Regions from separate parts of the Leuconostoc fallax genome, predicted to be linked through region 2. Evidence: a T-box and tRNA genes for the amino acid it is inferred to sense, from the RefSeq annotation. Region 2 holds a T-box; the other holds one or more tRNA genes.
What was found. A T-box is a leader RNA that pairs with one kind of tRNA and senses whether it is charged. The one in region 2 lies ahead of thrS (threonine--tRNA ligase), so its partner is inferred to be a tRNA-Thr.

Region 1 (3,626 bases), on a different contig from region 2:
AACACGGCGAGCCTTAACTTCCAATACTGGCATGATGTTTTCCATAGCTTGTTCGAAAACTTCCAATGGTTCATTACCAGTTGTTTCTTTAATGCGGTCAAAGGCATCATACAAAATTGTTGATGCAGTTCCGCGCTTTCCATCAAGCATCAACTTGTTAATCAAGCGTGATACTAATTTTGAGTTATAAATTGGGTCAGGTAAAACTTCCTGACGCTTTGTGTATCCTTTACGTGGCATAGGTCAGTTTTCTCCTTAATTACTTCTTTGGACGCTTAGTTCCATACTTAGAACGTGAAGTCATACGGCCATCAACACCGGCTGTATCCAAAGCTCCACGAACGATGTGATAACGCACACCAGGCAAATCCTTAACACGACCACCACGAATCAAAACAACTGAGTGTTCTTGCAAGTTGTGACCAATACCTGGGATATAAGCTGTTACTTCGTATAAGTTTGACAAACGTACACGAGCGTACTTACGCAAAGCTGAGTTAGGCTTCTTAGGTGTCATTGTACCAACACGTGTTGCAACACCACGCTTTTGTGGCGCAACATTGTTAGTTGACTTCTTCTTCATTGAATTGTAGCCAAAGTTCAAAGCTGGTGACTTAGACTTTGAAGCTTGTGACTTACGTGGCTTACGAACCAATTGGTTAATTGTAGGCATGCTACAAATCTCCTTAATTTTTTATTATTCACAGTTCCAGGTGTATCATTAATGTTATCAAACAAAAATGCTCACTGGAATACTGCCGACATTTGCCTTTATACTGCAGTTCAGCACGTCACGCGTTATGCATGGCGCTGATTTCCTAAAAGCACGTCAAATATGATATCAGAAATACAATAAAAGTCAAGGGCACATTTAGCAAGTAAATGATGTTAATTTTACGTAATATGGCATATGATAATTTTTTACTTCATAATCAACGCTACAATCGTTTCAACTATTATGTGTCTTGCCGACCGCATCAATCACCATATCCCTTTATCAAAGCAACGCTCTTTTTGCTTTAACTGCCAACATCAATTGAAATGGTTTGATACACTTCCCATTGTTTCAGCACTGTTAACCTTAGGAAAATGTCGTTACTGTCACTACTCTTTTGGTTTATACTACGCAATCATCGAAGGTTCAGTTGCCTTTTGGTTGACCCATGTTGGGACACATCCCCATCTTTACATCACAATGCTACTATTATTATTTCTCAGTATAGAAGATCAATTTAATCATACCGCGCACACTTGGATTTTATACCCTTGGCTAGGATATTTAACCCTTCGGTATTTTAATCATCTTAATTTATGGCTTATTTTGTTTCTCGGCTTACTTCTAATTTATTTAGCTCTTTTTCGTCGTTCACTTGGTAGCGGCGATATCCCAGTCATTTTAGTCATCGCAGTAATATCCAATACCGAACAATTAATATGGATACTGTTATTAAGTAGTATCATTGCGATTATTTACAGCAAAGCAAAAGCAAAACATGTCTTACCTTTTATTCCTATAGTAACGTTAGGTTTCTCACTCGTCACAACCTATGTTGACGCTATTACATGAACAAAAAATCACACTGATTAATATCAGTGTGATTTTTATTTAATGCCGACTAGAGGACTCGAACCTCCGACCCCCTCATTACTAGTGAGGTGCTCTAGCCAACTGAGCTAAGTCGGCTTTTTGAAGCACTCGGGTATTACCTAAGTGTAATACTAGATACTTCTATACAGGTGACAGGAATCGAACCTGCACGGGTTGCCCCACTGGAACCTAAATCCAGCGCGTCTGCCAGTTCCGCCACACCTGCATTGTGCTAACACAACTCTTTAATATTATTTGATTTTACCGATTTTGTCAATAGATTTTTCAAATGAAATTTAAATATCATTTTCCAATCGATGTTCCACGTGATCCATAGCGTTTTTTAGTAAAGTTAAAACGTGTGAATCACTTAAAGCATAGACAACTTTTCGTCCCTCGCGTTTTGGTTGAACAAGTTGCGCCTCACGTAGTAATTTCAATTGATGCGATACTGCCGACTGTTCCATATCTAATATATCAATGATTTCGGAAACGGTATATTCATGTGCTCTGAGTAAAACTAGGATTGTTAGCCGTTGTTTATTACCTAATAATTTAAATATTTTTTCAGTTTCTATAATTAATTTCTGATCCATATCTTTATTATACCAACCATCCCTATGAATTAAAGACTTTACTGAACAATAAAAAAGCCTCTCACATGATGTGAAGGGCTTTTACCTTAATCGATTATATCTTAATACCAACCAGTAGCGTTGTGGTGTGCCAATGCAGCATCAGCAGAACCATAACGTGCTGAAATGTATGACTTCATAGCATTCAATTGGTCGTTATAATCAGTTGAGTTACCACCGTAAGTTGCACGTGCTTGTGGTGACAATTGCCCGATACCGTAGTAACTACCATTAGTAGCATTAACATTACCACTAGATTCACGACTAATCAATTCATTCAAAGCAGATGAGTTGTTAGATGATGAAGTTGTTGCACGGGGTGTTTCAACTTGAACTTGTTGTGCTTGTTGTGGTGCCGCAACAACTTGTGTTTGTGCTTGAGGTTGTGTTTGAACTGTCTGTTCTTGCACTTGTGCCTTTGGTGCTTCAACTGCCTTTGAGCTACCACCAATTGTTAATTGCTCACCAACATAGATGAAGTTAATATCCTTAACAGAGTTAGCACTAGCAATATCATCAACAGATGTATTAAAGTTTGCAGCAATTTTGTTTAATGTGTCACCTGACTTAATTGTATAAGTTGTGTCAGCACTTGCATTAGTTGCGCCAAATGCTAAGGCACCAGCAAATCCTGCTGCAACGGCTAAAGTCTTCTTTGTGTTATTAAACATGAATAATCATTCTCCCAAAATATAATGTTTTTAATTTATAATATACGATTTGACGTTGACTATTTATCTCAACGCCTCAACGTTTACTAGTGTATGCGTTGAATATGTACATAAAACATCTGTTGCATTTCAGAATGATTACATAATGTTATTTAATATACATTTAATAACATTATGTTTAGTATTTAAGCAAAAATTGTAAATCAGGCGTCTTCGGTAATTGATTATGCGTATCAAAATATGCAACTAATAGTTCCTGGACAGACTGATCACCAGTCAAAATGGTTTCAGATTGTGCGTAATCTTGATAATTACCACCACCAACAGCCCGATAATTATTCATTGCAACATCAAAATAATCATCTTCTTGCACATCTGTACCTTTATATTTTAACTTTGTAACACGTTGCCCCAATGGTCGCGTTATATCAAAAGCATAATCAATGCCAAAAGCCAGATCATAATTGTAATGCTCTACTTTGGGCGTTAGCCAAGCTGGATTAACAACTAATACACCATTTTCCACTGCAAAGTATTGCGCTGTATGCTCGAGGCTAGCTCTTAATACTTTGCCACTCACCCGTTTTTTAACCAACGTATTATCAAACGGATAATTTTGTAGAATATGACGTAATGTTAACTGTTGCGGTAAACTTGACGGATTATTATTTAAGCTCACTAAAGTAATATCAGCATTAGATGTTGCTAATTGAACATTAGCAATCCATTTCA
Region 2 (3,626 bases):
GTAATCCAAGCCGAGGTCATCCATTGCTGTCTTAAGCTGCTTTTGGCTCTTTTCCCACATCTCATCATCATCGAAGTACTTAGCTGTATTCTTAGGATCACGATATGACAAACGGAAACGATAATCTGTGATATTGAAGTCTTCATAGACTTCCATCATCATCTTCAAAATCGACTTGAATTCTTCCTCTAACTTTTCTGGTTCCACGAAAGTGTGACCATCATTCAGAGTCATTTCACGAACACGTGATAATCCAGTTAACGCACCAGACTTTTCATAACGATGCATCATACCCAATTCAGCAATACGCATTGGTAATTCACGGTATGAACGAGGCTTATGCTTATAAATCATAATATGTGATGGACAGTTCATTGGTCGTAATTCAAGGAACTCGCCGTCTCCCATATCCATAGGTGGGAACATATCTTCACGATAGTGTTCCCAATGTCCAGATGTTTTATACAAGTTAAGGTTAGACAAAATTGGCGTATAGACATGTAGATAATCATTTGATAATTCTTTATCAACAATATAACGTTCAACTTGACGACGAATTGTTGCGCCATTTGGTAGCCATACAGGTAAGCCTGATCCAACCTCTTGACTTGTAAAGAACAAATCAAGATCTCGTCCGATGTTACGATGGTCTCTTTCTTTAGCTTCTTGGCGACGTTGTAATTCAGCTTCAACATCTGCTGCCTTCCAGAAAGCTGTACCATAAATTCGTTGCATCATATGATTTGATGAATCACCACGCCAATAAGCACCAGCAACTGACACTAACTTAAAGTGCTTAATCCAACTAGTTGATGGCACTAAACCACCTTTATCTAATTCAATGTGATCGCCTTGTACAGCGATTGTAATTTTTTCTTCAGCCGGTAAATCGTTAATTAATTCAACCTTGTACGGATCATCCTTAAACATGCTTAATGCTTCTTCGCGTGTAATTTCACGAGAAACAATCGGCAAATCTTCTTTAACAATTTTATGCATCATGGCTTCGATTTCAGCAAAATCTTCAACAGATACTTGATTACCTGCCCCATTATCTGTATCGTAGTAAAAACCATTTTCAATGAACGGTCCGACACCAAAATGAATATTGCTAAACTTTGGAATACGCTTTAAAGCTTGTGCTAACAAATGTGACGCAGAATGACGCAATAAATCAAGCGCTTCGTCATCACTTGTTGTAATTAACTGAAATTGGCCTGATGCAGGAATGACATCATGCATGCCAACATACGCACCATTTAACTTAGCTGAAACTGATTTTTTAGCTAATGATTTAGAAATACTTTCAGCAACATCTAAGGGTTTTGTTCCCGCTGCAAATGTTTTGATTGCACCATCAGGAAATACAAGTTCTAATTCTGACATACTTTCCTCCAATAGGATTTACATCGCTGTAATTCCAATATAGTTTCATTAATAAACACAAAAATCGCCCCTCTAGATATAAAATAAATATCTAAAGGGACGATTAACCGTGGTACCACCCAAATTTATGGACAATGATGCATTGTCCATCCTCTACGACAGTATAACGGTGTCACCCGAAGTAGTTTTCTAATACATTACTCACCACTCACTCAAAGGTAGTCTTCATGATACGCGTTGCTAATTCCCACCAAACATTAGCTCTCTTTGTAAACGCCATACAATGAAGTTGTCCTTATCAATGTTTATAGGTGCAATGTTATCATGTATTTTTATATATTTCAACTTAATTTATCATATTCTGTTCATTATTGCTTCAAAATACCTTGTTTCTTTTGTTTAACAAAATCTCGAACGACTAACCAACTTGCGAGCCAAATACTTAACAAGATACCTAGCATACCTAATAACATCGTCACTAATTCTACAACCAGGACTTTAGAATTAAAAAACATTGCTACAGCATAATTCAATCTGACAAACCAAATAATCAAGGGTAGGCTGGCGCCCAAAACACCGAAAAACAATGTATTAATTGCTGTGCCCAAAATTTGTCCACCAATAATACGTGCATGTCCATATAAGTTTTTAACAGAAATATTCGGTGTTCGCTCAATGACTTCATTAAGGTCGGCAATGATTGCCATTGCTGCCTCGGCTACGGCACCTAAAGTTGAAATAATCATCGTTGTAATCGCAATTCTACCAAAGTCTATACCAACGTTTGTTGATAAGCCTTCCAGTTCTTCCGAATTTTCAGTAGCAAACCCCTGAAATTGACCTACCCACTGCAATATTATAGCCATCACAAACAAAATACCAATGACAATAACACTGGTTAAGAAAGCCTGATTCGTTACACTCGGATCATCCGCACCTAAATAAATAGCAACAGCTAAAATAATAATTGACACAATAATCGTCACAACATAGGCATTGAATTGCCAATTCATCAGAATCATTAATACAAAGATTGCCAAAAAGTTAATCATTAAACCAATGAAGCCACGCAGTCCCTGCTTACCGCCAACGAGTAACATCAAAACGAATAAAATCAGCATTAGCATCATAATGGCATTCATATTTTAGCCACCTTTCTTTGAAGAAAGAATGCAACAATTGCACTCGTTACTGGTACTGCCAAAACAATTCCAATTCCCGACACGACTGTTTGTAAAATGCCAAGGTTCATCACCATTTCTAAAATATATGGCCAGTTATTCCCATTCCTAAGCATCAAAATAACCATTGGCATTGTTTCAGCAATGAAAATCATGAACAAAACATTAATCAATGTTCCCATAATATCGCGGCCAATCGACATCCCCGCATGCCAATATTCTTTAAAATGACGTTGCGCATTTTCACGATGCATGCCAAATAATCCGGCCACAATATCTGCAGCCTCATCCATAACAGCACCTAGTACACCAATAATCGTCTGCGCAATAAAGAGTGTTGCAGGCACCTGAGTCACATAAGCCATTGTTTCAAAATGAACGCCATTATTATGTGTTAATAATAATACAATTGACATAATACCCATAGTTAACGCTGTACTAGTGAGTGTCGCAAAGAAAGTTAAGCGCATTTGTAATGTTCTGCCTAGAACAAATAGCAAACTGCTCAATGCAAAGAATCCAGCTAAAATACTAAAAATCAAAATAACATTGGGATTTTTAAATTGCACATCAATCCCAACAGCCACAATGAAAAGTACAATATTAGTAATTAAACTTAATAGTAGCCAACTCGTAGCACGACGCTGACCGTAAAAATAAAGTAATAAAATAAACAATGTCGCTAATAAACCAAGTACAGTGTCTCTTTTCAAAGATAATATATGGTATCGATTACTCAGCTTTTCTAGAATCAACTGGTCCCCAACACGATAGCGATGTAATACTGTCTGCGACTGATTAAAGCCATTAGTCAATATGATGCGTTTTTGCTGACGATTCAGTAATCGAATGGTTAATTTTTGCTGATAAATTTGATCTTCGTTGTTATGTTCATCGGTTATACTTTGTACTTTTTGATTGTGTACTTGAACAACTTGCCCAACTGGGTGCTGATATAAAAAGGCATTGTGCCGTAAAAAAAAACCAACACCAATAAGTATCACTAAAGCCACAAGAATACGTTTAAATACTTTTGCCATTATGACTCCAATCGTCTAT

Region 1: it encodes a tRNA-Thr, which carries the amino acid that the T-box ahead of thrS (threonine--tRNA ligase) is inferred to sense. The anticodon was not compared.

Annotation. Positions count from the first base shown of each region.
Region 1 is NZ_PUFI01000009.1:121,331-124,956, reverse strand. It holds gene rpsG (30S ribosomal protein S7) at 1-240, opposite strand, end outside; gene rpsL (30S ribosomal protein S12) at 260-673, opposite strand; gene C5L23_RS03445 (prepilin peptidase) at 911-1,567, shown strand; tRNA gene C5L23_RS03440 (tRNA-Thr) at 1,611-1,684, opposite strand; tRNA gene C5L23_RS03435 (tRNA-Leu) at 1,733-1,814, opposite strand; gene C5L23_RS03430 (ArsR/SmtB family transcription factor) at 1,885-2,184, opposite strand; gene C5L23_RS03425 (LysM peptidoglycan-binding domain-containing protein) at 2,286-2,894, opposite strand; gene C5L23_RS03420 (bifunctional metallophosphatase/5'-nucleotidase) at 3,073-3,626, opposite strand, start outside.
Region 2 is NZ_PUFI01000015.1:211,699-215,324, forward strand. It holds gene thrS (threonine--tRNA ligase) at 1-1,386, opposite strand, end outside; T-box leader at 1,479-1,697, opposite strand; gene C5L23_RS07745 (YibE/F family protein) at 1,755-2,528, opposite strand; gene C5L23_RS07750 (YibE/F family protein) at 2,525-3,607, opposite strand; gene dnaI (primosomal protein DnaI) at 3,607-3,626, opposite strand, start outside.